DNA from 2 places in the Bacillus sp. ISL-46 genome. Region 2 is predicted to be linked to the other one. Evidence: riboswitches for the same ligand, from Rfam matches in the RefSeq annotation. Region 2 holds a riboswitch; the other holds the start of a gene.
The links. Region 2 has a riboswitch for cyclic di-GMP ahead of J7E67_RS23940 (anti-repressor SinI family protein). Riboswitches for the same ligand answer to the same signal wherever they lie in the genome.

Region 1: it holds a riboswitch for cyclic di-GMP, as region 2 does, so the genes downstream of both, J7E67_RS11890 (TadA family conjugal transfer-associated ATPase) here and J7E67_RS23940 (anti-repressor SinI family protein) in region 2, are expected to answer to the same signal.

What each region holds. Positions count from the first base shown of each region.
Region 1 covers NZ_JAGGQR010000017.1:43,147-59,840, forward strand. The annotation lists gene J7E67_RS11850 (DUF2777 domain-containing protein) at 1-559, shown strand, start outside; gene J7E67_RS11855 (ThiF family adenylyltransferase) at 605-1,633, opposite strand; gene J7E67_RS11860 (aldehyde ferredoxin oxidoreductase family protein) at 1,877-3,709, shown strand; gene J7E67_RS11865 (MoaD-like domain-containing protein) at 3,793-4,065, opposite strand; gene J7E67_RS11870 (ubiquitin-like small modifier protein 1) at 4,067-4,339, opposite strand; gene J7E67_RS11875 (YisL family protein) at 4,469-4,828, opposite strand; gene J7E67_RS11880 (fumarylacetoacetate hydrolase family protein) at 4,969-5,877, opposite strand; gene J7E67_RS11885 (type II secretion system F family protein) at 5,991-6,281, opposite strand; gene J7E67_RS11890 (TadA family conjugal transfer-associated ATPase) at 6,278-7,582, opposite strand; cyclic di-GMP riboswitch class I at 7,716-7,802, opposite strand; gene J7E67_RS11895 (spore germination protein) at 8,064-8,285, shown strand; gene J7E67_RS11900 (spore germination protein GerPB) at 8,304-8,531, shown strand; gene gerPC (spore germination protein GerPC) at 8,594-9,208, shown strand; gene J7E67_RS11910 (spore gernimation protein GerPD) at 9,205-9,381, shown strand; gene J7E67_RS11915 (spore germination protein GerPE) at 9,387-9,794, shown strand; gene J7E67_RS11920 (spore germination protein) at 9,851-10,069, shown strand; gene addA (helicase-exonuclease AddAB subunit AddA) at 10,117-13,911, opposite strand; gene addB (helicase-exonuclease AddAB subunit AddB) at 13,908-16,694, opposite strand, start outside.
Region 2 covers NZ_JAGGQR010000052.1:21,865-38,558, reverse strand. The annotation lists gene J7E67_RS24005 (polysaccharide biosynthesis protein) at 1-598, shown strand, start outside; gene J7E67_RS24000 (RNA polymerase sigma factor) at 686-1,213, shown strand; gene J7E67_RS23995 (aromatic amino acid hydroxylase) at 1,257-3,005, shown strand; gene J7E67_RS23990 (Bax inhibitor-1/YccA family protein) at 3,195-3,830, opposite strand; gene mscL (large-conductance mechanosensitive channel protein MscL) at 3,879-4,274, opposite strand; gene J7E67_RS23980 (LuxR C-terminal-related transcriptional regulator) at 4,347-5,849, opposite strand; gene J7E67_RS23975 (DUF6230 family protein) at 6,051-6,626, shown strand; gene J7E67_RS23970 (DUF6114 domain-containing protein) at 6,644-7,030, shown strand; gene J7E67_RS23965 (exocyst complex component Sec6 family protein) at 7,044-8,234, shown strand; gene J7E67_RS23960 (aminopeptidase) at 8,272-9,504, opposite strand; gene J7E67_RS23955 (DNA topoisomerase III) at 10,041-12,131, opposite strand; gene hutH (histidine ammonia-lyase) at 12,477-14,003, shown strand; gene J7E67_RS23945 (hypothetical protein) at 14,036-14,248, opposite strand; cyclic di-GMP riboswitch class I at 14,611-14,700, shown strand; gene J7E67_RS23940 (anti-repressor SinI family protein) at 14,731-14,862, shown strand; gene J7E67_RS23935 (helix-turn-helix domain-containing protein) at 14,967-15,296, opposite strand; gene map (type I methionyl aminopeptidase) at 15,576-16,325, shown strand; gene J7E67_RS23925 (DUF1128 domain-containing protein) at 16,362-16,586, opposite strand.

The sequences.
Region 1 (16,694 bases), on a different contig from region 2:
TCGACAACAACGAATGAGACTTTACGATTTTCAGGAAAGAGCATACACAGAAGGAACTGTTGAACAAATTAATGAACAATGGATTTTTTTTGATGAGGAAACAGAAGAAGCCGAAATGTTAGATGATTACCTTCAGCAGGAAATAGAAGTCTTCCGAATGAATCGTTGGAAGAAAGGTAAATTGTATGAAACAGGAAAGGTCCGAATTGGAAACGAAGCAACGATGCTTCGTAACCATGATTTAGTAAGAATTAGGAAACATTTAATTTATTCACTTGAGCGGCTTTTAGATGGAATCAATGATGATGCTTTTTTTCAATTTGTGACCACTTTAAACTCCTTAAACTTTTCTATTTACGATTGCATCTATTGTTACAACCATTTATCCTTCTTATCGGACGAAAATCGAAAGGATGGAGTTAATTTTTTGGTTTTCGATAATCAGGAGCAAATTTGTAATGTCCAGCACCACTTTTGTTACTATGAAAAAGTTAATGATCGATTTGAATTTACATTAAATACCGGAAAACGATTAGTGATCGAAAAAATGATATCATAAGAAAAAGGCTGGGGCAGCTCCCACGCCTTTTTTTTTGGTACCAATTTAGTTCCCGATGTATTTTGAATAAAGCAATTTTGCTTGGACCAAATCATTTGTACCATGAATCAATACACGTGCATCTTTAAATACGACAATAGAAATATCTTCATCAGGAGTAAAACGGATTAAGTAGTCATTTCCTGATACTTTACCACTTTTCTTGAGATTCGCAGCCAACTTTTTTACATCTAAGTCTCGTTTATTTCTAGGATTGATTTGGACTGTATTACGCCCACAAAGTGTCGTATAGGCCACCTGGAGTTCCGAGGATCGATCTAAAAAATCAAATTGATGATTCACACATGTCGGACAATTAGAATTTCTCCCTTCTGAAATATCCATTTGCATGGTGGTATAATCCCATATATCAATTTGTTCTAGATTAGGTGTAGTCTTTTCATCAATTAATATTTTCATTGTTTCCATGACTTGAAAGGAACCGATAATATCCGTCAATGGTGACAATACGCCAACTGTATCGCAGGTTTCCCCCGTCCCAGTTGGGACATGTGGAAAGAGACAGCGGTAGCAGGGGGTAATTCCGGGTTTGATCGAGGCAAACATGCCTCTTGAACTAACAGCAGCACCATGAACCCAAGGAATTCCGTACTTTACGGCCACATCATTGATTAAGAATCGTGTCATAAAATTATCAGAGCCATCAACGATACAATTAAATTCCGTTAATAATTCTTCCGCATTATCTAGGTTTAAATCAGCGATTACTGCATCGACTGTAACAGTAGAATTAATTCGATTTAATCTTTTTTTTGCAGCAATTACCTTTGGGAGCTGTAATTTTGCATCCTCTTCATCAAAAAGTGTCTGCCGCTGCAAATTTGATAGTTCAACCAAATCCCTATCAATTAACCTTATATAGCCAACTCCAGAACGAACCAGATGGTTCGCGATTACCGTGCCAAGTGCACCAACTCCAACAATTGCCACTTTGCTATTTTGCAATTTTATTTGTCCTGACTCCCCAATCTGTTGAAAAAGAATCTGTCTTGAATAGCGTTCTAAATCACTCATGATCCACCTCTTTCCTAAGTTAAACTGTAATCATGAACCGCAAAAGAAAAAGTTATATTACTATTATCTTACCAAATTATTTTTGATTGTCTGTTATAAATAATTTAATTTTAAAAATATTGAAAAAGAGATATAATAAATATTGGGTTTTAGTATAATTTGGTAGGAATCTCTTATAACAATATCTAATATTATAAGAGATTAGTATATATTTTTTTAATATGGGAAAGAGGGGGAAAAACTTTGAATCTAGGCGGTTTTAAAAACAAAGAAGTATTAGTCGACTTAACAAATGGTGTGGTTGATTACAGAGGAATCAACGAAGATGATGCAGTTAAGTACATAGGTGGTCGTGGCCTAGGGGTTAAGTATGTTTTAGATAACGGCCCTGAAGTCGAGCCATTATCTGCAGAAAACATCATTTGTATTATGACAGGCCCTGTCACAGGCTCACGTTCTTCGATGAGCGGACGGCTTTGTGTTGTTACTAAATCTCCGCTGACTGGTACGGTAACGGATTCACACATCGGCGGGTGGACTGCAGCGCGGCTCAAATGGGCAGGTGTGGATAATATTATTTTTTCAGGAAAAAGTGACAAGCCTGTATACCTATTTATTGAAGATGGTAAAGCAGAGCTCCGTGACGCTTCAAACCTTTGGGGAACTAGCACACGAGCCTTTATTCAAGCAATGAAAGACGAACACGGTGAAGAGGACATAAGTGTTATGACGATTGGTCAAGCAGGTGAAAACACCGTCCGCTTTGCTGCATTTATTAATGAGCATGACCGTGCTGCAGGCCGTGGTGGGACAGCTGCTGTTGCGGGCTATAAAAAATTAAAAGCAATTGTTATCAAAGCTGCTCAAAAAGGCAATATGCCACAACCAAAATTAGATACCGATTACAAAGATGCCAATAAAAAAGCTGTAAAGGCGATCCTTGATGGCGGCTTAACGGCACCTAATAAAGGCGGATTATCCGTATATGGAACAAATGTATTAACCAACTTGATCAATGAAGTGGGAGCGCTTCCAACAAAGAACTCCCAATTAACACACTGGGATGAAGCAGAGAAACACAGTGGTGAATATTACAACACTAATTTACGTGTTGCTAACAAGACCTGCCATGCCTGCCCAGTTGGTTGTAAAATTGAAGTAGAAGTAAAAGATGGGAAGTATAAAACACGAGTAGAGAGCATTGAATTCGAATCCGCTTGGTCACTTGGCTCCAACTGTTTATTAAGTGATGCAGAAGCGATTTCATTTATGATCGACCGCTGTAATGAATATGGGCTTGATACAATTGAACTTGGACATTGTTTCTCCGTTACAATGGAAGCTTTTGAAAAAGGGATTATTACCGAGGAACTAATCTGGGGCGACGCCGATTCAATGATTGAATTAACCAAAAAAATCGCCTTCCGTGAAGGATTTGGCGGCGTACTTGCTGAAGGGCCTGCACGTGCAACTGCACTTTGGGGTGCACCTGAATTATCAATGTCTGTTAAAGGCCAATCCATCCCTGCCTATGATCCTCGCGGCATTCAAGGTATTGGACTTGGTTATGCTACAAGTAACCGCGGTGCATGTCACCTTCGTGGGTACACTGTAGCCAGTGAAATTGCTGGTATTCCTGAACCAACTGACCGATTAAAGCCAGAAGGAAAAGGCGAATTACTAAAAGTATTCCAAGATATGCTAGCATTCTCAGATTCTATGAATATTTGTAAGTTCTCATCCTTCTCAGAAAACGCAGAGCATTATGCGGAGCAATACAGTGCAATGACTGGAGTTCAACTATCAGCTGAGGATGTTATGAAGGCTGGGGAAAGAATCTATAATCTTGAACGTTATTACAATAACCTTGCAGGCTTTAATAAACGTGAAGATGACTTCCTTCCAAAACGTTTTACTGAAGAACCGGCGTCCGGGAACAGTGCGGGCCATGTAAGCCGGATGGATATCATGCTAGAAGAATATTATCAAGTTCGCGGCTGGAAAGACGGCCTGGTAACAGATGAAAAGCTTCGTGAATTAGGAATTATCGATCCTGAAGTAAAACAACCTGTCTAAGACATTAATTAAGAAAGCTTCTGCACAAATGCAGAAGCTTTTTTTTAATACGTAAGTTTTGACAGCGCTAACGCTATACTTAATTAACCGCCAATTCTTGTTGTTTTATAGCGGTAATTTTTGATTAACACATCTAAAGCATGATCGTCATTTGCACAAAAACGCACTTGGACGGTATTCACCTTAAAACTTGAAGTAAATGAAATTTCCTCTTCGGAGAGTATTTGACCCTTCCAGTTATCCGCTTCATAGACATAAGGGAACCTATCTGTCCTCTGTAAAGCACCAAGTTCTTCAAAATACATGCCAAGATGTTCAATACTAATACCACGAAACTCCAAATCTCTAATGACCATATCAGCCCCCTGCAACAGGCGGAAAAAGAGCAAATTGATCCTTTTCTTCTACCTTAGTCTGAAGGTCATCAAGGTGGATGATATTTCTCCCGTTTACATAGACATGAACAAACGGAAGCAGTTCCTTTTCAATAGTAAAGATTTCATTGTTTAATGCAGGAAACATTTCAATCATTTTATCAAGAACATCTATCACCCGTTCACCATCCGGCTGAACGTCTACCGTTACCCCACCACATATTTGCCGGAGATTAGCAAACACTTTTACGAGCATATGGATCCTCTCCTCTCTACTTATTTCAATATTAAAACCAAACTAAGCAGTTGTCACGTTGTTTATCATTTTCGCAAATTTAAAAAGGCTGCCGATATGCTCGGCAGCCTTTACTAGTTACATTAGGTTTTATGGGTGTAAAAATGACATTGGTAATTTTGCAAAGCCTAGGTATAATACAAGCACCCATGCAATGATAAACTGAATCCAGAATACAGAAGTTCTTCTATTATTAGCCACACGGCCAAGGATCATTTCAAATAATCCGATTATCCATATACCTACAACCGCTTTTAATATATACCAAACATCAATTCTGTAAACCGAAAACAAAAGTCCTGCACCTGTTGCTATTATAACTAAGTATAGTACTCGTAAGATCATTTGTAGAATTTTAAATCCTTTTGCTTTTCCACTTTTATGTAAGGAAAGAGCAATGAAAAATAAAATTAATGCTAAAACCCATGCAGTGATATGACCGTGAATCAATATAGTACCTCCTAATGAATGAAATTCATTTATTTCGACCTTATCATACCATAAAACTTTGATAAAAACGAAAAAAGTAAGTCAATCTAGTAACAAAAATGGATATGTTCCCCTACAATTTTGAGGTATTTAAAGAGTGCCTATTGCTTAATGGTATTTTTGAGTGTTCCGATTTTTTCAATGGTGACTTCCATCTGATCGCCAGGAGATAAAAATTTAGGAGGCTTTAAGCCTTTTCCCACTCCAGCTGGTGTGCCGGTCGCAATAATATCCCCTGGTTCAAGTGTCATTCCGGCTGAAAGAACGGAGATAACCTCCTCAATTGGAAAAATAAAATTCTTTGTATTTGAGTTCTGTCTCACTTCCCCATTAACTCTAGTTTCTATATGTAAATGGTTTGGATTTTCAATCACACTTTTATGGATAATCCATGGTCCCATCGGACAGGTAGTGTCTAAGCTTTTACCAATAAAAAATTGCTTGTGTCTTGATTGTAAGTCTCGTGCGGTCACATCATTCAGAATGGTATAACCAAAAATGTAGTCGAGGGCCTCTTCTTTTTTTATCGCCCTTCCCTTTTTACCGATGATGACAGCTAGCTCCCCTTCATAATCAAGTTGATTTGTTACATCTTGATGGTTTAGGACTGTTTCATTCGGTCCAATAACCGTTGTAGGGGCTTTCGTAAAGACCATTACATGTTCCGGGATATCTGCTTCACTTCCCATTTCAATCGCATGTTCTGCATAATTTTTTCCTACACAGAAAATATTCTTGTTTGGTCTTGGAATAGGAGCTAGCAAGGTTGCCTCTTCCATGGGGACGTATAATGACGCAGCATGTGTACCACTAATTACCCAATCATACAAAACTTGGACTTGTTCGATAAAACTTTCTCCTAAATCGATACATTCCTGCATTGAAGAAGGGAAACTTCTTTTACCTATCCTTGCTTCTTCAGCAGGATTTAATAAAATTACTTTTGATTCATCTGGGTCTACTAAACCAACAAATGTTTCATGATTATGTTCTACTGTTACAAATTTCATCGTTTTCACCTCAATTTATAGTAATTACACTTTATATAGTAAAAGAAACAGATGAACCGAACAAATATAAAGAATCAAAAAAGGCCGATCCCTAATTAAAAGGGAATCAGCCCTTAACTATTTTTAAAAGCATCGATAAATTGGATGATTGCCGGTCCTAACAAAACGATAAATAAACTTGGAAATATGAAAAGAACTAACGGAAAGAGCATTTTGATTGGTGCTTTCATAGCCGTCTCTTCCGCCCGTTGCTTTCTCTGTTCTCTGACTTCATTGGATTGAACTCGGAGCACTCGAACCATGCCGATTCCTAATTTTTCAGCTTGTAAAACATTACTGATAAACGCTCTAACAATATCTACATCAAGCCTATCTCTGAAAAAAATCAGGAGCAGTCCAATCATTGCCGCCACTCCTCATTTTCTATAAACACGGACGACGGAATGTGAATCCCTGATGCCTCCAGACGATCATAAAACTTAGGGTGGACACCGGTAGGTACAAGCCTTCCAATGATTTTTCCTTCTGCGTTAAGTCCTTCTTGTTTAAAAGAGAAGATATCTTGGAGAACGATAATTTCTCCTTCCATTCCTTGTACCTCAGTTATATTGACAATTTTCCTTGTTCCGTCCTTCAAACGTGTTTGCTGTATAATCACATCAATCGCCCCAGCAATTTGCTCACGTAGTGCTTTTATCGGCAAATCTACACCAGCTATAAGAACCATTGTTTCCAACCGAGCAATCATATCTCTTGGACTGTTTGAGTGCCCTGTAGCCAATGAACCATCATGTCCCGTATTCATTGCCTGCAGCATATCAAGCGCTTCTCCTCCACGTACTTCCCCGATAATAACGCGGTCTGGTCTCATCCGTAGTGAGTTCCTGACAAGATCTCTAATGGAGATGGCTCCTTTACCTTTTATATTGGGCGGACGTGACTCTAGGGATATCACATGCTCTTGTCCCAATTGAATCTCGGCTGCATCCTCAATAGTTACGATTTTTTCATCATCTGGGATAAAATTTGACAAAACATTGAGTGTGGTTGTTTTGCCAGATCCTGTTCCTCCGCTGACAAACATATTTAACCGTGCTTTCACACAAGCATCTAGAAAGATAGCCATTTCTTCTGTGACTGTTCCAAAGTTAATCAAATCTTCAATCTGGTAGGGATCCTTTGGAAATTTCCTGATTGTTATAGTTGGTCCATTTAATGCCAAGGGGGGAATGATAGCATTAACACGCGATCCATCCGGAAGCCTGGCATCTACCATTGGAGAACTTTCATCTATTCTCCGTCCCAGTGGGGCAACTATTTTGTCTATTACACTCATGACATGTTCATTGTCTCGGAATTGAACTGGCGTTAACACCAACTTCCCTTTTCGTTCACAGTAAACTTGGTTGGGTCCATTCACCATTACCTCTGAAACATCTTCATCTAAAAGAAGGGAATTAATTGGTCCGAAACCAGTTAGGTCGTTGATTAGCTCATCATCTACTTTTTTTCGATCAATTTGCCCACGGAATTCTTCATCTTCTTTTATTATTTCGACTGCCATTCCGTCAAACTTTGGAATGATTTCCTCAATTTCTTGCTCTTTTAACTCTTGCAAAATTTTCTTATGAAGAACATTCTTTAATTCCTGATGTTTGTTAGCTTTTTTCGCCTTTTCATTTTCCTCGTCCATTAAAGGTATCATCAACAATTTTCACCTCCGTGAAATAGAAATAGCCCCACCTTTACCAAAGGGGGGGATAGAATTCATAGAACAACCATATATACATAGAAAACCTATGCAGACATAGAATATCTATTATGAAACACCCTGATCTTTCGGTAACTGGCTGGCTTAGTGCAAATGCACCTTAGCCCCTGTAGCTTTGCGTCACTGATTTTCATCAGCTTTGCCTTTATCGAGACTCAGTGTTTATTTTTCCGACTGATCTCTTAATCACATAATAGAACGTTTTACCCTTATCTGATATCCTACTATTTTATCATTTTGCGTGGTAAATCATAGGTTAATTGAACTGTTTTTCATTCATACCCCTAAAAACAAATAAATAAAAGTGTAAATAAACTTAAATGACCTCTGTTTCCAATTTATTTGGGCGAATCAATCACATTACCTTTGCCCATACATAGGATGTAGAAGATACTATGAAAAAAGGGTGTTGAAAATGCCAGCGATTGTTGGAGTTGCACAGGTCATTACACTTGGCAGCAGTTCTGTTTTCCATATTGGAGATGTTTATAAAATTATGCCATTTTCTACTGCAAAAACCTTTTCCGGTGCTGGTTCCTTTAACACAGGGGATAGCTTACAGCTCCATAATAATGTTAGTTCCACAAATACCAATGATTCAGATGTTTACGATCAAGGAATTGCACTTAATGCTTAATGAATGGGTGATTTTCAAATGAATTTCTATATCCAGCAGTCCATTCAGATTAATTTTATTAAAATTGGCGGGATTACCAATTCCTCCGTCCTACAAATAGGCAGTGCTGGGATTATTAAACCAACAGCTCATTTATATAATACCGGTGGATTTTCACAACCCGCACCGCAATCCATTCAACCTTCAGGGACTTTATTAGGGACACCAGCCGTACCATTACAAGCTGCTGTTAGAGAACAGGATTAGTAAGCCGCCCTATCATATAAAAATTGATAAACTTATTGGCGAAATAATTGTGAGGTGATTACATGTATCAGGATTATTCCCAATATCTTCAATGGCTGCAGATGTGTATTCAAGCACAGGAGCAGCGAATTCTAACTTTAGAGAACGCTCTCCAAAAAATGAAAGAAGATATCAAACAATTAAATGAAAAAAAGGCCATCCATGTTGATAAAATTGAATATAAATTTGATCAATTGAAAGTTGAGACGCTTGAAGGAACATTAAACATAGGTCTAAACCCATCCGAATTATCAGGAATCGAGGACTTCGCAGTACAAAATCAATCCTTAACCACACCAATATCACCCAAGGATCAAATGCAAAGATCAATGAAAATCGAGGAAGCTATTTACAGATATTTAGAAACGGATTTACCTCAATTAGTTGAAAATGCCCAAAGGGAATTAACCGTTCAACCGAATGATGAATATTTATCGTTCATAAAACAAGACATCATTAAACAGCTTCCTATCAGGATTGAACAACATATAAACGCCCATTCCTCTGGCAGCCGCTCTTTTGAAAATGCGCCTTCGGACGATTTAGTTATAGAAGCATTAAAAAAGGAAATTCAAAATGGGGTATTTGTTTTTTTCAGCAATTTACCTGAAAATATGAAAGGGATGAAAACAGAATGAACTTCGAGGTTTATAACCGAGAACTCTTTGTCCAAAACATAAAAATCACTGGGGTAGCAAGCTCATCGTTAGTAATGGTGGGAGATACGGAAACGATTCAATTGGCCTCAACCTTTGATACCCCTGCAGAATCGTTAATCATAGGCCCGTTTGTTCCCCTATCACCGGAGTGACCATCATGTTGCAGAGAACCTCTTGTGTAGACACTATAAATATTAAGATTGCCTCTTTTTCCTCTACGGTACAGCTAGGGGATTCCTGTATCATTAATGGACTTTCAAGAGCACTCGCTGTCCAAAGGGAAGCTGACGTATTTTATGGAAATGAGGGGAATTTATCCTCTTATCGAGTCTTTTCCGAACCTATTCCTTTTCTACCTATCGATGAACCTTTCTCATACTCCCGTCAAAATCCAAACCCACTAATTAAGGTAAGTAAAATTGATATTATCGGGATATCTTCATCTTCCCTTTTACACGTTGGGAACAGCCGCCATGTTTCCATGGAGGCTAGAGTTAAGCATATTCGACAGTTACTTCCTATTCCTAGAAAAGAAGAAGAAGTAGAAGAACAGGGACAAAGATAAAAGCATAAGTTACGTTAAGGGAAATGCCGGGAATATACTAAAAAAGGATGTTTGTCATGCCAGCGATTATTGGTCCTGTCCAAATCGTTCACGTAAGTGGAGGTATAGTGCAATTTGGCGATACCGTGTATATCTCTCCAAAGAGCACCTCAAAGACAAATGCTGGTTCAGGTGCATTTAATACTGGTGGATTTATCGTATCGAATTCCGGATTAAGTGGAACCAATGTTCTTGATACCAAGTTAATTGACCAGCCAATTGTCGGGAATAATTAAAAAATGACATAAACCAGCCTAAATGGTCTATGTCATTTTTTGTTCGTTTAATCCTTTTCAACCTTCAAAATATGTGCTCCATCAAAGAAAAACAAGTACCTTTCTGTGACCTTTCTTTTCCATATTTGTTCAATTGCTCTTGTATATAAGTTAATTTGCATCTTGTAACGGTTTTCAAGTATGGACTTTGCTTGATCAAACCCACCTTTATACCTGTCGGAAATTTGATCCGTTTTATAATCGACCAAAATAAGACCCTTTTCTTCCTCAAAGACACAGTCAATGATCCCTTGCACAAAAACAGATTCTTCTTCATCCTTCCAAGTGGGGTACACATCACGAGCAGGCATGGAAAGGGTAAAGGGAACCTCTCTGTTGATTGCTTTTGCGTTAAAATATCTAATCCCTAAATCTGAATGAAAGAATTGAACAATTAAATTTTTGTCAATGACTTCTGCTTGGTCTGGGGTTAACAATTCGTTGTTTACCATCCATGTTAACTGTTCCTGGAGAGATTCTTGACTAACTGAATTGGTTAAATCTACGTGCTGCATAACCATATGCATGGCAGACCCCCGTTCAGCTGGACTTAATTGCTTTTCCTGCATAAATTTTGGGCGTTTAACTATCGACTTTTTATAGTGATTCACATGGTTCACAAGGTCCGTCCCACTTTGTTCATCTGCCATTTCTCTTTGGCGTTTCATTTCAGAAACGGATTGCTTGGAGCGATGGGCTGCGGCACTTGGGAAGGAATATTCCCAGTCTAAGCGTAACTTAATTTCTTCATCAAATGGCGACGTGGCTGGGACATGTTCCCCTTTTTGGACCATTTCAAGAAATTGGTCTTCATTCATTCCGATTTCTAATTCCGTCTTCTTGATTTCTTCTGCACTTATTAGAGAAATTTTCCATGAAGAAGGATGACTTGTAATTTCTTCAGGAACAAGGGCATTTCCCGTACTACTAAGCCTTATTTCATTGGCGTCCTGATGGCGAACAAGCGCTGGTCCAATCCAGTCAATATAGCTTGAAACTGCTGCCCGCTCATAATCCTTTAACAACCATTCTATATGGGAGGAAACTTCATTCCATTGGTCTATTTTTTTTTGCGCATCTTTAAGCGTAGCCGTTAAATAAAGTTTTTCTTTCGCCCTTGTCATCGCCACATATAACACGCGCATTTCTTCCGCGAGCATCTCCATTTTCTTTTTTCGCTTAAAAGCAATTTGCGGTAAGGATGGGTAAGAAATCCTTTTTTCCGCATTTACATACTTAGATGCAAATCCGTATTCTTTATCGAGCATATATGGTTTCCGAACATCAGCCATATTAAAAGTCCGTGCCATTCCCGCCATGAATACAACGGGAAATTCAAGTCCTTTACTACTATGGATGGTCATAATCCGAACAACATCTTCTTGCTCACCAAGTGCCCTTGCTGCACCAAGATCGTCCCCTCTTTCAATCATTCTCTCGATAAAACGAAGAAACCGGAACAGCCCACGGAACGATGTTTGTTCGTATTGTCTAGCTCTGTCATATAATGCCCGTAAATTAGCTTGGCGCTGTTTTCCCCCTGGTAAACCGCCGACAAAGTCATAAAACTGGGTATCACGGTAGAGCTGCCAAATTAACTCAGACAACGAACCCTGTCTTGCCACCCCGCGCCACTCTGCTAGAAAGTCATAAAAACGGCGCAGCTTTTCGTAAAATTCAGCCGTATTTTTGGCTTCTTTACTCTTGCAAAAAGCGGTAACAGCCTCCCAAAAGGAACCTCGCTTCTGATGAATGCGGATGATTGATAGTTCTTCTTCGTTCAACCCAACGATGGGTGAGCGTAAAATAGCTGCAAGCGGTATGTCTTGGAAGGGATTATCAATAACTCGTAGTAATGAAATCATAATTGCCACTTCGGTTGCATTAAAATACCCTGTTGAAAGATTAGCATAAATCGGAATCCCTTGTTGCTTAAACTCTTCGATAATTTGCGGAGCCCAAGTCATTGAACGGAGCAGGATGACTGTATCCCGATACATAAGTGGCCGATTGGATTTCGTTTTTGTAGTATATACAGGTGCTCCACTTGCAACTAGTTCTTTTATTTTAGAAGCAATTATCCTCGCTTCGAGTTGGGATTGTTCAAGCCCGATAGCATCAAATTCTTCTAGTTCTGACACCTCTGTCTCGCCTTCCGTTACAGGTGACCCATTATCCTGTGCATTTTGATCAATAAGCAAAAGTTCTACCGGATAGGGCTCATCGTCTGGATACGGTGCGCCAGCACGCAATTCTGCCGCCTCATCGTATTCGATTTCACCAACTTTAATCCCCATAATTTGTTTAAATAAATAATTGGTTGCATCGAGCACTTCTTTTCGGCTTCGGAAATTTCTTGCTAGATCAATACGTAGTCCCGTAGAATCTCCGTCGGCTTTAAAGCGATTATACTTGCCTAAGAAAAGGTTCGGCTCAGCCAAACGAAAGCGATAAATCGACTGCTTAACATCTCCGACCATAAACATATTACCATTCAACTCATCCTTTTTAGTTACAAGCTTTAGGATCGTTTCCTGGACCATATTTGTGTCTTGATATTCATCGCAATAGACCTCTTTAAAATGCCTTTGGTAAGCGAGTGCAGCCTCGGATGGAAGAAATTCTCCCTCTGCTGAGATTTCCTTTGTCAAAATTGCAAGGCAGTAATGCTCTAAATCTGCATAGTCTACAAGCCCTTTTTCTCTTTTTACCTTTTCAAACCGCAGAGAAAATTCTTTGACAATATGAACTAGCGTTTCTATTAACGGCCGCATCTCATCCATGTCACGTAAAAAACTTTCAGGCTTTCGCGTAAATAGCTCTTCTTTGATATCTTGGATTTTTTTCTTCGCTTTTTCTCGGAGTTTTTGGGCCTTTTCTGTCAGCTCTTTATCATATTGGTCACCTTTCACTTGCTTTGCCCGTGAAAAAGACCAGGTCTGCATTGCTTGATATAGAGTTTCCCATGAGTCCTGCTTGGCAAGAAGAAGAGTATCAATCATCTTTAAATCATCTAAAAAGTTTTCAGCTCTCGGTGCAGGTCCGCCAGGGAGCTTTGTTACTTCTAATCCCCGCTTAATCATTTCTCTGGAAGCTTCTAGTTGCAACTCAATATCAAAAAGAAGTGCCTGAATAAAGGAGAGTTCGGCTAGATTATTAATAGCTGAAACATCATACATACGAATGATTGACTTTAAATATTGGTCTGGTAAGGGATTGGAGCGAGCAAAATCGTATATCGATCGTACAATATCCATTAATGCGGCATCACTTCGATCACTTGTGAATGAATCGACCAAGTTGAAGAATGCCTCATTATCTTTTTTCCCGTATTCTTCTTCAAACAACTCGTCCATCACTTCATCTCGGATTAATTGTGCCTCTGTTTCATCGGCAATTCGAAATCCAGGATCGACATCGATTAAGTAATAATACTTTCGAATCACTTCCATACAAAAGGAATGAAGTGTTGAAATCGATGCTTTATTTAATAAGCTCAGTTGCTTTCTTAAATGGCGCGACCACGGGTCTTCATCAATGGCTTTTTCTAATGCTTCCCCAATCCGATGGCGCATTTCTGCAGCTGATGCATTCGTAAAGGTCACCACCAATAATTCATCGACATCCATCGGGTCTTCTTTTGACAGGATTTTTTGGATCATTCTTTCCACTAGGACAGCCGTTTTTCCCGAACCTGCTGCTGCTGCGACTAGGATGTCTCGATCCTTTGCCATAATTGCTTTCCATTGGTCGTCTGTCCATGTCACGTCTTCTGGCTTAGGCGGTATGGTGAAATTTCTCAAGATTGACGTACCTCCTTCCTAATTAGTTCTAAAACATCTTCCTTCGAGTGGGGTGTGAGAACCCGGAATTGATTCGTTTCAATTGATTCATCAAATTGACATACTGATTTATAAGAACAAAATGTACAAGGTGTTTTGTCCTTTAATTTATAAGGAGCAATGTCTATTTGACCATCAATAATGGCGTTACCTGTTTTCTGATATAAATTCCGGACATACGTTTTCAAATCGTCAAATTCCGATAAACTGGCAACCTTGGATTTTTTGGATAAATTTCCATCCTTTTTTATTCCTGCGGCAATAATATGCGAATCACCAGATTCAAGTGTTTGATCCATAAGCCGGATCACATTTTGATCGCTTAACATTAATCCATTCATCTTAAACTTTTTCATCATTTCCTTTTCAATTTCATCAATCGTTAGCATTTTAGTTGTATTAATGAATGGATTATGGACGTGAAAATAGAGGACACCCGCAGGACTAGCTTTCATCTCAACCAATTCATTCGAATGGGTCATGACAATATCAAGGTAGGTTAACATTTGCAGGGCAAGTCCATAATATACTTCGCTAAAATTGACATCTTTTTCACTTGATTTATAATCAATCACTCGTAAAAAGACGCTGTCGTCTTCCGCTTTTGCCTGATCGACTCTGTCAATTCTTCCGGCCAATTCCATTCTCTTTCCATTTTTCAGTGAAAATGTTAGTGGCGGCAGTTTTCCATTGGGTCCAAAGCCTAATTCCAAACCAATCGGTGAGAATCCACTTACCTTTGCATGCTCACTTAATACGACAGAAGCGCGTGTAATAATTTGCTCCAATTTCCGTTTAATATAATGATGGCGCTCTGAGCTTAACAATATTTCGTTTTGCAGTTTAGGGGCTAGTGACTTGACCGCTTCCTTAGAAAGGTTTTCACATTGTTTCCTCGACAGCTCGGCCCAAGAAAGGTTTTGTTCATTAACAATATCTGCAATCTGCTTTAGTGCCGCATGAAACAGCTCCCCAATATCCGGAGCCTCCAAACGAAACACTTGCCGGTCACGAAGCTTTAGTCCATGCTGAGCGAAATGAGAAAATGCGCAGGAGTTATATAATTCCATTCTAGAAACACTGGCTTGAATGGCCTCACCATATAATTCATCCGCTGAGTCTTTAGAGAGCTGTACGGCTGAATTTGTATAAAAAAGGCTTGAAAACACTTTTTGAGCTTTGCCCTTTCCCGAACTTCCAAGGTAATAGTTATATACATCCCACCATAAATTTGAAATGGGGTACCCTCGCTTTTTCCATTGAAGCTGCGCATTAAGGAAAGATAACGTCGTTGTAAAATTTGAAATAAAGCCTAGTTGACTGGGCTCCGAAACTTGTGATGGGTCTGTCACATAAAATAGCTCATTAGCATTAGGAAACATATCTTTTATTCTCTTAATATACGAAGAAGGAATTAACGCTTTTCCTTCATCATTCGCAAGTGGATAACTAACATAAAGGGCTTCTGATGGTGCTGTAAAAGCTTTATAAGCAAGAAAATTTTCATCCAGCAAACGTGTCCGGCTGCTTGGTGCGATTTTAACACCTGTTGCTAGGAGCATTTCCCTGTCTTCATCAGAGAGGATTCCTTCATCAGATATTTTTGCAGGCAAAATTCCTTCATTAACACCAACTACGAATTCTACTTTGATTTCATTTAGCCTTGATTTTTCTAAATCCCCAATCAGTACCTGATCAAGTGCCGGCGGAATAAGTGAAAAATGTAAGGATTCAAATCCTGACTCTAAAACAGCAGCAAACGCCTTTAATGTGACTTGCTCTTCCCCTAGAATTTCAACGTATTGGTCCAGGAGATCAATCACGGCATTCCATACTTGTTCATGCTCCCGCATTTTTACAAGATTACCTTTTTCTTCGGCAGCTGCTTTCCATTTTTCAAGCTTTGTTGGGACATCCAATTCCTCTAGCAGCAAATAGATGGCTTCACAAAATTTTCGGCCTGAATCCGCTTTTTTCAAACGTCTTGATAACCGTAAAATGGGTGCAGTTACCATAAGCTTTAATTCATTTAACTCTTGTTCCATTTCTTTTTCAAGGTCTGTTTGCGAGTTTACCTCTAATTCCAGTCCTCGAATGCGTCGATAGCTCCAACGCTCTTTTTTCGTCCATTTACTTCCGTTAATTCCGTAAGCTAAACAATAATTCTCTAGTTTATCCATTTTCTCACGCATTTTTGCTGGCTTTTCTTGTAGGGGATATAGCAATTCTGTCTTGATCACTCTGAACACCGGCTCATAGCGCCAGTAGGAATTAATGACTTCAAGGCTTGAGCGAATGAATTCGATCAATGGATGGTTCAGCATCGTTCTTTTTTGGTCAATAAAATAGGGAATCTGATAATCGTCGAAAACTGGTTCAACAATCTCATGATAGTCCCCGCCATTTCGAATTAATAAAGCGATATCCCGGTACCGGTATCCCTTTGTCCTGACTAATTGGCGAATCTCTCTTGCAATCCCTTCAATCTCAGCTCTACGGTTTACGGCTTGGCAAATATTAATTTTTGTCTCACCAACATATGATACTGCAGGCCGGGCATCAAATTTTTCTTCAAAATGACTTAAAGACGGCTCTGTCCATTTTCTTTGTTCTTTTAGAACAACAGACTGCTCGATTTCAATACCATTAGCTTTAGCTAAATCATAGAGAGAATAACTAGTCTCACCTGATAAGCGAAACAAATCAAGCTCGTCCGGTGGAGAATCAATCGAGAGGTGATCAGT
Region 2 (16,694 bases):
GGCAGCATTGGTTCGTTCTGGCTTGAGCGATACATTAGCGACAGAGCAATTTGGAATGCTGATGGGGGTGGCCATTTCGATAGGCTTTTTTCCGGGTTTTATTGCTCACTCGTTAATGGTCGTTCTAATCCCAGCTGTGTCCAAGACATACGCAGAGGGTGATTACCAAAGGCTCCAAAAAATGCTTCTACAGGTGATGAAGCTAACCTTTGTATATGGGGTCATATCCGTAGCTATTTTCTACTTCTTTGCACCCGAGTTAACGTCGCTATTTTTTAAATCAGAAACACCTGCCCTATTTTTACAATTACTCTGGCCATTTTTCTTATTTCACTTTTTTATCATGCCGATGCAGGCCTTTTTGTTTGGACTTAATCTACTTAAAGAGACCTTCATTCATATTATTTGGTCGACGATCATCTCTTTTTCGCTCATTCTTTTGCTTGCAGCCATGCCGGAATGGAGAATGAATGGCGTTATTATTGGGATGAATACAGGCGCTGTTTTGTTGGCCCTCATGCATTATCTAACGATCTGCAAGAAAATTGGCGTCAGTATTTTTATGAAAGGCTTCATTCAAAATACTACTGAGCGATAAACTCCTGAGAAATTTTCTTTATAACTGTAGGGGTGAATGCTGTCAATTCCGTCTAATAGAACGTAGATCATTTTAAAGATGGAAAGGATGGAGAACATGCTTGCTGGAATTGTCCCATCATTTGAAGAAGTGGTTATGGAACATGGAAGATCCATTTATAAATATATTTTGTCTTTAGTGAAGCATAAAGAACTTGCAGAGGACATCTATCAAGAGGTATTACTCTCAGCTTATTTAGCATATCCTTCAATTAAAGAGCAATCTAAATACAAAGGCTGGTTTTTTACGATTGCAATCAATAAATGCCGTGATTATTGGCGGAAGGAAAATAAATCTAAGCAATTTTGGAAGGAAGGAGTTTATTCCTATTCAGCCTCATTCGAACCAAGCGTCATTCCAGAAGAGGAAGTCTTACATAAATTTTCTGCTGAACAGATGGCTGAAAAGGTAAACCTATTACCGGAAATTTACCGTTATCCTATTTATCTTTATTACTATCAAAATTTCTCACTCATTGAAATCGCGAAGAAAAGTAATCTGCCAATGTCGACAGTAAAAACAAGAATGAAAAGAGCGAAGGAGAGACTTCGCCCAAAAATGCAATCACTCGCATAATTGCTTCATCAAAGAATATTCTTTGCAAAGGAGAATGTTGAGGATGACAGGAAATGAAACAAAAAGGTCTCCGGTACAGTTACTTCCGTATATTTCAAAGCAATATTACAACCGTTATACGCCTATCGATCATGCGGTATGGCGTTTTGTCATGAAACAAAATCATTACTTTTTAAAAGATATCGCCCATCCTGCATATGTGAATGGCCTAAACGATTCAGGAATTAAAACTGAATCGATTCCAAAAGTAGATGACATGAATACCAGTCTAGCAAAAGTGGGTTGGGGGGCCGTCACGATTGCTGGGTTAATTCCTGGCACAGCGTTTTATGGCTTTCTGGCAAATTGTATTTTACCAATTGCAACGGAAATAAGAAAAATACAAAACATTGCCTATACCCCTGCACCGGATATGATCCATGAGGCAGCTGGACACGCGCCCATTTTATTAGATAAATCATATCGGGAATTTGTTAGGAAAATCGGCGAAATGGGAGCAAAAGCACTCTCAAGTAAAGAAAAGCTAGAGGTATTTAAAGCAGTTCGTCATTTAACAATTGTTGCCGAAGATCCAAATTCTACACCAGAGCAGGTTAAAGAGGCAGAAAGACTGGTAGCAGAAGCTAGAAAGAAGGTCAAAGGTCTATCAGAGGCCGATCAAGTTTCAAGGCTTTTTTGGTGGACGGTAGAATATGGATTAGTTGGTGACCTAAAGAATCCGAAAATTTATGGAGCTGGCCTACTATCATCAGTAGGTGAGAGTCAAAGTTGTCTGGCTGATGATGTCAAAAAGATCCCATTCTCAGTAGAAGAATGTATTAAGACACCATATGATGTCACAAAGCCGCAGCCGCAACTATTTGTTTGTAAGAACTTTGATGAACTAGCAGCGGCTATTGATCAATTTGCTTCTACCATGGCATTTCAAAAAGGTGGAACGGAAAGCCTAGAAAAAGCTTTGCAATCTGATAATCTCGCAACTGTTGTCTTCTCTTCAGGGTTGCAAGTGACCGGCACACTAACAACGATTTTGAAGGATGATAAAGGGGAAGCTGTTTATATCAGAACGAAGGGACCTACAGCACTATCGCTTGATCAGAAACAATTAGTGGACCATGGCAGAGAGACACATCATAAAGGCTTTGGGACACCAATAGGCAAACTTGAAGGAAAGATTGTAATTGAGAATAGCTCGCTTGATCACTTAAAGGATTTAGGCATTATTGAAGGAAACGAAGCAGTATTGAAATTTGAAAGCGGTGTCAATGTAAAAGGGATCGTGAAGACTATTTTGTTGTCTGCAGGTAAGCCGATCTTAATCTCATTTAAGGATTGCCAAGTAAAATTCAAGGGTCAAGTCCTTTTTGAACCATCTTGGGGGACCTATGATATGGCGGTGGGAGCAGAAATTACCTCTGTTTTTGCAGGCGCGGCTGACCCAGACGGTTACTTTGACTGGCCAGCAATAGAGGAAAGAAATGTTGTAGAGGAAACAGTAGTGCAGCAGAATTGGAATCAACTAGAAAAGCTATATGAGGAAATCCGCAGTTTACGTGAGAGTCCGGTGTGGAATGAACAGAGTTGGTCCAGCTTGGAAAAAGTAATATCAACCTTGGATCAGCAGTACCCCAATGAGTGGTTATTGAGGCTTGAAATACTAGAACTCTATAAGAAGCACAATGGCAGCCATCCCAACGTTAAGCGTATAACTGAAATGTTACTGAAAAAAAACTGGGAAAAATCAATAAAGCAGGTGATTCAGCGCGGATTCACGTTAATATATAATAGCTAAAAGCAAAAGGAGCTTGGATACCCAAGCTCCTTTCTCATGCTGTCTAGCTCCAGCGCCCAGCGGCTAGTGGACTTCGCTCTCCGCCCTACGATAAGTCAACATCGGTTCGCTCCGCTCACCGTGTATTCTTTATCTCAGTTGGAGCGCTCCAGTCGATACGCCGCTAAACGGGCGCTTCCGCTTTCCTAGTTAATCCTTGCTCGAAAGAATCCCCAAAATACGAAGGATGCTGACGAAAAGGTTAATAAAATCCAAATATAAGTTCAATGCCATCAATGGTACTTCTTCCGGTCTTACACCGTAATGCTTCATTCGGCTGAAATCAAAAAGAACATAACCGCTAAACACTATCACTCCAATAATTGAGAAAGCAAGCATCCCTGTGGAGCCTAATGGAAAGAAGATATTAAAAATGGAAATGGCCACTAATGCAAGCAAGGCAGCAAGCAGGAATCCTCCTAAAAAGGAAAAGTTTTGTTTTGATTTAGTCGCATAAATAGCAACACCTGTAAAAACAACCGTTGTACTGGCGAATGCCATAACAACCACGTTAGCACCTGCTGTAGCTAAGTAATAAGCTACGATTGGATAAAGGGTTATTCCAGATATAAATGTAAAAATGTATAAGAATGAATAAGAAATCGCCTTTTTGCGTCTGAAAAAAAAGGCAACCATGAGCATGACAAATTCTAAAATGGCTAATGGCATAAATAGGCTAGATGGAACAAATACTCCTGCCATTGTACCCAAGAAAGCAATCGCAAGCGAAAGGGCAAATGTTCGTAAAACAGATGGCAAAAATTCAGTAGATGTTTGAGTATACAAATTTTTCACCTCAAAAATTATTTATTACTAACATATACGATGATATGGTCAAGATGTTTCATTTTTTCTTAAAAAATCTTTATCTTCTTTTAATAAATCGCGAATTTCTGCTAAAAGCTCTTCCGTTCGGTCCACTTTCGCAACAACCGCTGCTGGTTGCTCTTTCTTATTAAATCGGTTAAGAAACTTCACAAAGAGGAAAATGGAAAAAGAAATGATTAAGAAATCAACGACTGTTTGGATGAATTTACCATATGTTAATTTACCATAGGCAAGATCAGAAAAATCAAAATCAACGCCTCCAATGATTACCCCAACTAAGGGCATAATTATATCGGCGACAAGAGAAGACACTATTTTTCCAAATGCTGCACCGATAATAACCCCGACGGCTAAATCGATGACATTGCCCTTCATGGCAAATTGTTTAAATTCACTCCACATAAAAAACATCCTCCAAGCTTTTTTCTTAATTGTACATTGTAACCTTCATCACATATAATAGCAAACCATGTATTATGAAATTAAGTTCATCTTAATCGCCTTTACAGCTGCATCAATCCGGTTTTTTGCAGCTAATTTTTGGATGATTATAGAAACATAATCACGAACCGTATAGCTGCTTAGATGAAGAATCGATGCAGCCTCGTTGATAGATGCACCCTCGGCGATCAATTTTAAAACCTCTTTCTCACGTTGTGTTAAGACGCCATTTGAGTTCCCAAATTGTTGAAGTGTCTCATCTCCAATAGAGTAAAGTAATTCCCCAGCATAATGACCAAATTTTATTAATGTGGCCAAGGTTTGAATAGAAACTTCAAATTGAGACTCTTCCCCTTTGTCCAAAAGGGCAATACCGATCAGTTTGTTTTTTGTTGGAACAAATATTGGTAATACCACTAGTGACTTTAATTTATATTCCTGGACATATTTGTTCGGTAACACTTCAGCAGCATCAGCAAAATAAAGGGGCTGAGAATGATTTAATAAATGTAAATATTTCTTTAGTAAGGGGATCTTAATTAATTCTTCCCTAATCTGCTGAATAGTGGGATTGCTTACATTATATCCAGAAACTCCGACTCCTTTGTCCTCGTAGTGATTATACATAAATAGGGCACAGCGATTAAAGGGCATATATTCGACTAAGCCCTTAGTTATCGCCTTAACCGCCTCATCCGCACCTCGGGTTCGTAACAAGTGCTGTAAGAAGAGTAGTGATGCATCTTTCCATTCCATCTTACTTTCAAGATGATGTAGTTTTAGCTGGCGTAAATACATCCCTCTAATAAAGTCAATTTCATGATTGCTGACTGGAAAGTCTTCACGTTGCAGCCCGATTAACAGGGTGTCATTCAAACAAGGGATTTGTACAATGGAAGCCCCGTCGCTTCCTGTTCCTAATAGTCTAGCAATTGCGGTTGATAAGTGGTCTATTTGATTAGCCTTTAAACCTTTGGACATTTCAATTAAAGGGCTAGCTACTTGAGTTAGTTCAGAACAGACCACACTATCCACCTGATAATCATCCTGTCCCTTATTAATGACAGCTATCCAATCCATTGGAATGACGTTAGTAGCGATAATTGTTTTTACCCATTTCTCATTCCGATCTTCTATGTCTTGTGTTAACAATGTCTGGTCAAGTATTCTCGAAAAAAAAGATTGGACTGCCTGATGATCGAGAAATGTGGAAGCTTTATTTTCAGATAATAGCCTGTGAAATATATTTTCAATCGTTGTTAACAAAAATATCGTCTCGTTTTCATCATATTTGGTGGCGAAACGATTTTTCCATTCAGAAAGCAGGGAAAGGATGAAGGAGTCTACACTAGGGATTTTATCGTTAAATACTTGTTCGAAGGCAATCTGGATGATGACAGTAAATTCATCAACTAAACTGTCCTTTCTGTATTTTAATGTGGATAGAACTTCCTTCCATTCTTTCATGAATGGTTCACTAAGCCCGATAAGAATAGATAGTCCCTTTTGTATAAGCTGCTCCACCTTGTGCTCCATGTTGGTACCACCTCCACCAATATCCGTTTTTATATTCTTCGGTGGAATATTTTTCAATATGTCCGTAGTAGTAATCCGTACCCGACATTTGACGGGGTACAAGTTTTAATACGATATATTTCGTGATTGTGGTGGTGAAATAACCGTAGTAAGGTATTAAAAAGAATATTATTATAAAATTCAGAAAGTAGGAGGGTGTTTATGGAAAGTTCAATTCAGCTTGTTGAGGGGATGACAAGTAAAAGAGTTTTCTGGTCAGCTTTAGGGTCGGGAATTCTGGTATTAGCGCTGTTATTAGTCTCATTTGGAATCTCGGGGGTAGCATACGCTGTCCCAATTGCTGGTGTGGGTGACTTTTATGTAGAGTTTGATAAATTGGAGGGGAATGGCTACACCTTTTTTCCAAAAATGGGTGAAACAAGCAGCGAAGATTCGGCTCCACAAGGCACAAATTTAATAGAAAATTTGACAATTGATAATTTGCAATTATACAAGGATTTCAAGGTTGGCGGGCAATGGATTCGAGTCAAGATTACGGCCTCCAAACCTGTACAGATTACCGGATTACAACACGATGCAGGTCTTATTGAAGCGGATGCAAAATTCCAAAACTTAGCGCTAAAAGAAAATCATAGCGATGATTGGCAAAAACAATTCCAACAAACCTCATCGAAAATTACCTTAGAGCATGCAAAGCTGAAAACACACTATCTGTTTCAGAAAACGATTAATATGAACGGGATGAGACTGACAGTTGAAAAGATTAATAAGAAATAAGAAATGGAGGAAAATAGATGAGATTTACTAAATGGCGAAAAAGCCGGCCGCTGTGGGGTGCTTTGATCACAATAATCAGCGGAGTCATGATTTTATGGGTGCCATTAAACCTGTATTTAAGTACATTCCTTCCAGGGTCGATAGCTATCATAGGCTTACTTTTTGGCGGACTACTTACATTGATTGGAATTGTGGCCTTATTCTTTCCTAATGCTTCTAAAATTCTAGGAATCTTTACTATTTTTCTATCCATACTTTCTGTTATTGGAGCATTAGGTGGGTTCCTTATTGGCACGCTAATTGGAATTATCGGCGGGGCATCGCTGATGGCATGGCGGCTTGGACCAGTGAAAGTAAAAGAATCACCCCCAACTGATCTAGAAAAAACGGCCCAGACTTTCTAAAGGAGATCAAAATATGTGGTTAAGCAAGCTGATCTTATTAAGCTTATGTCTCCCGTTGATAATTTTAACAATTTTCACTAATGGTGGAGCAGTAAAAGCGGAAGAACAAACTACAGATGGTTTTGTAATTGAGGCAGACCGAGTCGTTGGTTCGGGTATGACTGCAAACATTATTAAACAAGATACCTCTACAAATAGTGGTAAACTAATGCTGCGGTTTCATTATAAATCCGCAATCATTTATGGAATGAAATTAACCAAGCAGGTAAATTCCCCAAAGGGTCCTGTAAGTATTAGTTTAAAAGCAAATGGACCTGTTAGTGTAAGGAATATGACGGTTGATACATCGGCTATTGTGTTTAAAGGGGCTTGTGTAAAGGCATCAGAAACTGTTCCAGAGCTTGGGATGGAGCAGGTGGTCATGGTGGCTCATTTTATGGAATCCGAGAATATTATTATTAAGCAGTTAGTTCTTAATACGGTTTCCGGTCAATCATCTGCACCCAAGCCAGGAAGGTTGAAAATTATTCAAGATTTAAGCTCTCTTCCACTTCATCAATTGGATAAAGAGCTTGATAAAATTTCTAGTGGACATATGCCTCTCACGTGTGAAGAGGGTTCCAAAATAGTGGAGTCATCTGATGCGATTGGAAAAATCACTGAACCGGTTGAAGATGTGATTGAAGTCATGACCAATCCATTGAAAACGGTTCCAAAACCATTGGAACCGATAGTAGACCCATTCAAGCCAATAGTGAAGCCTTTAGAACTAGTAACAGAACCACTTGAGCCAGTTTTGAAACCGCTCGAGTCTGTAACAAAAAAGCTTGAGACGGTTTTGAACCCACTTGAGCCTGTAACAAAGTCGCTTGACCCAATTGTCAGCGGAACTACGGAAAAGGTGGAACAGATTGTAAAATCCGTTTGTGAACAAATGGAGGATGCAAAGGGAGTAATCAATAAGGAACTGGCCTTGTCTCTAATTGATGAAGCCATTGAAAAGAAAATATTATTGAGTAGTGTCTGCCGAGGTGACACATCACTGACAAAAAAACTTCAAAGCTGGGAAGAGGGTTTATTAAAATCACTCGGTCTTATTGATTTAATAGGAAAAGTCGTACCTGAGGATCCAATTGAACAGTTGAATAAAATGCGTGAAAAAGTTGCAAAGGAAAAGGAGGGAGCCATTATTTTTTCACCATAGAAAAAAGAGCAGGGAGCCTGCTCTTTTTGTGCATAGATTAGAAAGCCCAGTTTCCGCCTCGGAATACGGGTTCTGTTTTTCCATCAGCAGTAATTCCATCGATGTCCATCTCCGTGGAACCAATCATGAAATCGACATGGGTAATACTTTCGTTCAGACCGTTCTCTTTCAATTCTTCGGAAGACATTTTCTTGCCGCCTTCAATACAAAAAGCATAGGCACTGCCGATCGCTAAATGGTTTGAGGCGTTTTCATCAAACAATGTATTGAAGAAAAGGACATTTGATTGGGAAATTGGTGAGTTATATGGTACAAGTGCGACCTCACCAAGATAATGTGAGCCTTCGTCTGTATCGACAAGACGCTTAAGGATTTCTTCGCCTTCTTCTGCTTTTACCCCAACAATTTTTCCATTTTCAAACGTAATCGAAAAGCGGTCAATAATATTTCCACCATAGCTTAAAGGCTTGGTGCTAGCAACTGTACCATTGACACCTGTTCTATACGGAACAGTGAACACTTCTTCGGTCGGCATGTTTGCCATAAACTCGAAGCCTTTTTCATTCTTACTGCCTGCGCCCACCCAGATGTGTTTTTCCGGAAGTTCAATCGTTAAATCTGTACCAGGAGCAGTGTAATGAAGCTTTTGGTATTTTTTTTCATTTAAATAATGAACTTTTTCATGAAGGGTTTCATCATGTTTTTTCCAAGCTTCTACTGGATTTTCAACGTCTGCACGCACGGCTTTGAAAATCGCATCCCAAAGTTTGTTTACTTGGTTTTCAGCAGGCTCATCTGGGAAAACTTTAGCTGCCCATGCCGGTGAAGCAGCTGCGATAACAGTCCAACTTACCTTGTCTGATTGTGCAGCCTTTCGATATTTCGCCAGTGCTTTTCCTGCAGCTTTATTGAAGTTGGCAATCCGTTCTGGATTCACGCCTTTTAGCAAATCAGGGCTAGTGGAAATAACCGACATAAAGGCAGCACCTTGATCTGCTAGATCTTCCATTTCTTTGGCACGCCAAACAGGGTACTCAAGGAAAGCCTCATCGGGAGCTAAGTCATATTTTGTTCTCGTAACGGTATCGTCGTGCCAGTTAACGATGACATTTTGTGCACCAGTTTCGTATGCCTTTTTAACAATCAGACGAACAAAATCGGCCGCATCTAAGGTGGCGTTAACGACTAAGGTTTGACCTTCCTGAACATTTACGCCAACCTTAACGGCTAGTTCAGCATATTTTTCAAGTTTTTTTTGAAATTCACTCATATGTACGTCTCCTTTTTCCGAATCTTCCTATATTGTAGCGTTATTAATTGGAAAAAGAAACTAATAGCTATGAAGCAAGAGCCCGTCTTATAAAAACAAAAAAGCAGTAAAGATTCTCATCTTTACTGCATCTTGCTGCCGTACACTTTTATATTAAAATAAACACCTGCGGAAAATAGGACTAAAAATGTAATAATTCCTGACAATGAAGTTGGAGCCATGAACTGGGATAATTCCATTGTTTCCACCGCCCTAATAATATTAACTTTTGTAAGTTAATTATAATACAAATTAGGCAAATGTGAACATTTTAGTACAATTTTATATGAATTATTGACCCTTTTTTACATCTATGTTCCTATTTTTTGCTTTTCAAACGAATAAAACATTACCCAATACATCCCAGCACTTGAAAGAGCAAGAATCGCTATGACGGAAAATGTCCAACCATAGTTTTTGATCATACCATCATATTATCTAACTGGAAGAACATACAACAAAAATGGTAAGCACATGGATTGTGCTTACCATTATGGTTAGTCTTGATTTTTTAAGGCTTGTTTCAGTAAATCACCTAAGCTTGTTCCAAAATCCTCCTTTTGCGTATATTTCTGGACAAGTTTTTGTGCTTCTTTCTTATTGACAGCTTTTTTCTTGTCTTCTGCTTTTTCAACCACATTGCAACGGCGGCATTGGAAGTAGGCGCCTGCCTTCCCATCATGAATCTCCATTTTTTTATGGCACTGTGGACAGCGGCGATTGGAAAGCTTCGGGTCCTTTCTTTTCCGGTAAGAACACTCAGGACTTGAGCAAACAAGAATTTTCCCATCCTTTGTATTTCTTTCCTTTAAGAATTCATTGCATTCCGGACATCTAGAACCAGTTAAATTGTGGGCACGATAGGATTTTTCACTTTTTTTAATTTCGGAAACAAGTTGCTCTGTTTGACGGCGAATTTTTTGTAAAAAGGCTTTTGGGTCTGCCTTTCCTTTTGAGATTCGTTCCAGTTCCTGCTCCCATTTGGCCGTCAGTTCTGGTGACTTTAATTCATCATTGACAAGGTCAATTAGTTGTTTGCCTTTTTTCGTTGGATGAAAGCGTCCATTTTGCCGTTCAACGACTTCTGTTTCCACAAGTCTTTCAATAATTTCAGCTCTGGTTGCTGGGGTTCCTAAACCAAATTTCTCCATTTGAGCTAGAACATCCGCTTCAGAATAACGATGCGGTGGTTCGGTCCATTTTTGGTTGATGGAGCTATTTTTTACCGTAAAGGACTGACCTTGGGCTATTCTTTGCAGGCCTGTTACAGCATGTTCGGTATCTTCTTTTCCTAAGACTTTCTTAAAGCCCAAATCGATAACATTCGTCTCTTTTGCTGTAAATGTCTCACCTTCGACCTTGAAGGTAGCCTGAATGGTTTCATATTCATAAGCAGGTAAAAACAAGGCTAAGAAACGTCTGGCAATGATATCGTATAGTTTTCTTTCGTCTGAATCGAGCTCACTAAGATTCAGACGTTGTTCCGTAGGAATAATGGCATGGTGATCCGTTACCTTTTCATTGTTAAAAACGCGTTTGGCAAGCACAATACCCCTATTTGCAAGAAGAGGGCGGACTTCATCTCTATATCCAGAAGCCATTCCTTGCAGGCGGTCTGTCATTGTGTTCATCATATCTGTTGTTAAATAGCGTGAATCGGTTCTTGGATAAGTAACCAATTTGTATTGCTCGTAAAGACGCTGTAAGACGGTTGAAGTCTTTTTTGCAGAAAAACCAAATCGCTTATTGGCATCACGCTGTAGCTCTGTTAAATCATAGGGTAGAGGCTGCGGCTCTGATTTTTTCTTTCGCTCAATTTTTTCAAGTGCAGCTTTTTTCCCATTGATATTCGATTGGATCGCTTCCGCTTTTACTTTATCGAAAATGCGCTTTTCATTGTCTCGTTCCCAATCAGTTGAAAGCGGGCCGATTTCTGACCGAATAGTCCAATATTCCTTTGGTACAAAGGATTGAATCTGCTGCTCACGCTCAAGAACAAGTGCAAGCGTAGGGGTTTGAACCCGACCTGCAGATAGAGGATCCTTGTATTTGGTGGTCAATGCTCTTGTCACATTTAGACCAATTAACCAATCCGCCTCTGCTCGGCAAACTGCTGAATGGTAGAGGTCCTCAAACTGTTTGCCTGGTTTTAATTGTTTGAACCCATCCTTTATAGCCTTATCTGTTTGTGAAGAAATCCATAATCTTTTTAAAGGTTTGTTCCAGTGGAGCTTTTCAAGAATCCAGCGGGCAACCAGTTCGCCTTCACGACCTGCATCCGTTGCAATGATGCATTCGTTAATATCTTTCCGTTTGGATAACGCTTCAATGGCACGGAATTGATGGTTTGTTTGCTTCATGACCATCAAGCCCATTTTTTGTGGAATGATCGGTAAATCTTCCAAATTCCATGTTTTATATTTCGTGTCATAATGCTCGGGCATTTTTAATTCGATTAAGTGTCCAAGGGCCCATGTGACAATATATTGATTGCCTTCCATATAGCTTTTATGTTTTTGATTGCAGCCAAGGACACGAGCAAGTTCACGAGCCACACTTGGCTTTTCTGCAAGTACGAGAGATTTCATAATTACTCCTTTCGGGTAAATCCAATTTGACCTTTTTATAGTATAACGGAACTTTCCTTTATTTTAAATCGTTGTAGCTCATACGCCGCTAAACCGGCGATTCCGCTTTTCATTATTATCGTACTAAAGTGTTATCGTGCTAAAATTCAGAAAATTAAATTGACAGATAAGCTTTTCATCACATACAATAATTAGCAATAAGATAGTTAAAGAATGGAATGATCCCATGTGGCATCTAATAATATTCGATCAATTAATCATAAAAGAGGCTGGACTCCAAATCAAATAGATTCGGAATCCAGCCTCTTTCTTTATTATACTACAGTGGTAGAGGAGAGGGACAAAATGATCACACTTACAGGTGGAAGCTTAACATTAGAGCAGATGAAAGATGTATTATATGGCAAGCAAAAGGTTAATGCTTCAGACAAGAGTATGGAAGCCGTCAAGAAGAGCCGTGAAGCAGTAGAAAGAATTGTTTCAGAATCAAAGGTAGTTTATGGAATTACGACTGGATTTGGAAAATTCAGCGATGTACTTATCGATAAGAGTCATGTTCAAGACCTGCAACTTAATTTAATTCGTTCCCATGCGTGCGGGGTAGGTGAACCTTTTCCGGAAATTGTTTCTAAAGCCATGGTCCTTCTTCGGGCTAACGCACTACTAAAGGGCTTTTCTGGAGTCAGACCTATTGTCATTGAAAAGTTATTAGAGTTAGTGAATAAAGATATCATTCCTGTCATCCCACAGCAAGGTTCCCTTGGTGCGAGCGGTGATTTAGCCCCGCTTTCTCACCTTGCCTTAGTTCTAATTGGGGAAGGAGAGGTATTTTACAAAGGTAAGCAAATCGATGCTTTTGATGCGCTCCAGTTAGAAGGAATTCTACCCGTAACATTGGAAGCAAAAGAAGGTCTAGCTCTAATTAATGGTACTCAAGCGATGACAGCAATGGGTGTTATTGGTTACTTGGAGGCAGAACAGTTAGCACATGAAAGTGAGCTGATTGCTGCAATGACAATGGAAGGGTTAAACGGAATTATCGATGCATTTGCAGAAGAAGTTCATGTCGCAAGGGGATACAAACAGCAGATTGACACAGCAGCGAGAATTCGTCGTTATTTAGGCGATAGTTTATTGACAACACAGCAGGGCGAGTTACGGGTTCAAGATGCTTATTCTCTCCGCTGCATTCCACAAGTTCACGGGGCATCTTGGCAGGCCTTGGATTATGTGAAAGAAAAATTAGAGATCGAAATGAATGCAGCAACGGATAATCCATTAATTTTTGATGATGGAGAAAAGGTGATTTCTGGGGGGAACTTCCACGGACAGCCCATAGCTTTTGCGATGGATTTTATGAAGATTGCCGTAGCGGAACTAGCAAATATCTCGGAAAGACGAATTGAAAGATTAGTTAATCCACAGCTAAATGATTTACCGGCTTTCCTAAGTCCTGAACCTGGTTTGCAATCGGGTGCAATGATTATGCAATATGCGGCAGCAGCGCTTGTTTCAGAAAATAAAACACTCGCACATCCTGCCAGTGTCGACTCGATTCCCTCTTCCGCAAATCAAGAGGATCATGTAAGTATGGGAACAATTGCTTCTAGGCATGCTTATCAAATTATCCAGAACGCACGCAGAGTTATCGCAATTGAACTAATTTGTGCCATGCAGGCGGTTGAAATTCGCGGGATCGAAAAAATGGCATCTTATACCAGGGGGTTTTATGATAAAGGCCGCGAACAGGTAGCTTCGATTAAACAAGACAGGGTGTTTTCCAAGGACATCGAAAAAGCAGCTAATTGGCTTAAAGCAGTTGAATTTTCACATTTTATTAGAAATTTAAGTGTGGAAAAAGGCGAATTCTAGGGATATAAAAAGGCGTGAAGTGCTCACGCCTTTTATTCTGTCTGGTCATTTAGTAAACGAGCAGTATCTCCTCGATATTCATCCTCATCTTCCACTCGATTTTTAAAGGCTTCCCTTACCACTAAAAATTCTTCGTCCCCAATTGCTTGTTTCGCATGCTTTTCTGTTAAACTGTCTTTTGGAAAATTACCTGGGTGGTTTTTCTTTTTATGTTCAAAATGTTCTCCACGTGCCAAATTCAACACTCCTTTCGTCATCAAAAGTAGCATTCCCTGATTGGAGTGAAAATAATTACTATTAAAAAAGAAAAAGCTGTCTGAAAGTGGAATCTATAAATAGATTCACTCTTCACCAGCTTTATCTTTCGGGGGATCTGGTTTACACATGCGGTCTAAGACATACCCAGCAGGGGTTAAGCTGTAATTGGGATATTTTTGTAGATGTTTGGCATAATTTGTTAGAAAGAAATGTGTGAAAATTAAAATAATACGACAAATTACAACACCCTACTAAAATAGCACTAGATATAATATCAATGAGGATTAAGTAAATCGACCTATCACATAAGAACGATAAGCTAATACAGTCATACTTAAGTTGTATTAGTATCAGAAAAAGGCAAACCTGTTGAAAAGCAGGGACGCAAAGCCGAGGATCTAAGGCAAGTATGACTTGTTACGATGGCCGGGCTACCTGGAATACACAATGTATTTTAGGAGTGAGAAAAATGGTTATTACAAAAAGTGAAGTAGAAGTAATCGATCAAGAATGGATGGAACTCATATTAGAAGCAAAAGACTTGGGATTATCCATAAAAGCAGTTCGTGACTTCCTTAGCCAACAAGAGGTTATGAGTTAATCACGGAACGACAGTGTACATAAATAAAAAAAGCATTCTACAAATGGGAGTATTTGTAGAATGCTTTTCTTTGTTCAAATTGAAAAAGACCTTTTCACAGGTTATTATTTATCGTCGTTTTGATTAATACGCCACTTGTTAAATTCAAGAAAATCACGAAATTGTTCTTTGGAAACACCAGAATTCATTGCATCTTTGACAAGATTCATCCAATCAATGTCTAATTCCGCTTTATTGACTTCTTCATGTATTAAATGATCAATAGGTATATTTAAGACAACTGCAATTTTTTCAAGAAACTTTATAGAAGGATTCTCTTGTTTGTTATTTTCAAGGTTACTTAAATAAGATTTTGCCACGCCTGCTTGAGCAGCAAGTTCGGAAAGTGACATTTTCTTTTCTAAGCGGAATTTTTTTACGCGATCACCGATCATAATTCTCACACACCTAATTATTATTCACTTTACATTAATTCTATCAAAAAGAATAGAAAAGTACCATATTAAGAACAAAGGAATATGACAAAAATATGAACTTCGAGAAAAAGTTTCACCAATAAAGTATTTTTGAAAAATTAACAGGATAGGGTTAATATTAATATTGTTGCCAATAGTGGTCAATTGTATAATTCACTAAAAGGATGGCTTTTAGACGAATAACAATTTTGAATATTATACATAAAAATAAACAAAAAGGAAGGGGACCCTCCTAAAATGATTGTCCTTAAATCACAACGTGAAATTGAAGCAATGAAAAAGGCAGGAGAAATACTTGCAGCTTGTCATAAAGAAATTGGAAAATTAATCAAACCAGGTATAACCACTTGGGAAATCGATGAATTTGTTGAAGGATTTCTTAAGAAAAATGGAGCAACACCAGAACAAAAGGGTTATAAGGGTTATGAATATGCAACCTGTGCAAGCATAAATGACGAAATATGCCATGGCTTCCCAAGGAAGGAGTCTTTAAAAGATGGGGACATTGTGACAGTGGATATGGTTGTCAATTACAATGGTGCCTTGGCTGATTCCGCTTGGTCCTACGCAGTAGGAAAGGTATCTGAGGAAACCGAACGTTTATTAAATGTTACAAAGGAAGCACTCTATAAAGGGATAGAACAGGCGATTGTCGGCAATCGAATCGGGGATATCGGGCACGCAATTCAAACCTATGTTGAAAGCGAAGGTTTTTCTGTTGTTCGAGACTTTATTGGTCATGGGATTGGAGCAGTGATACACGAGAAGCCGGATGTTCCGCACTACGGACTGCCAGGAAAAGGCGCAAGAATTAAAGAAGGTATGGTCTTTACAATTGAACCCATGGTTAATGTAGGTAGATACCAAACGAAGATGGATAACAATGGCTGGACGGCAAGGACCATTGATGGGAAATATTCAGCACAATACGAACATACACTTGCGATTACAAAGGATGGACCTGTCATCTTAACTGAACAGGAATAAAAACAAACCCGTTATGTGCAATAACGGGTTTTTAGCTTATTTTTTTCGGAGGCTTCCAAGCTCTTCTACTAAGGCCTGCATTTCATTAGGACTAAATGAATTTTTTCTAAGGACCATATCATAAATCTCTTTTAATTCCTCGTACATTTCTTCATCAAAATGCGAAGGTTTTATGGCTCCAAGGTTTAAAACCTTTAGCTTTTCCTTTATTTGCTCAATCATATATTCGACATTCTCAATTGATTTTTCTGATAAGTTCATTTGGGTCACCCTTTCCGCGAATTATTATGTCCATCTTTTCATGTTGAAAATTATATGTCAATAAAAAATTCCTAGGAACGCCCCCAATTTAATTTAGCCAAAAAAATG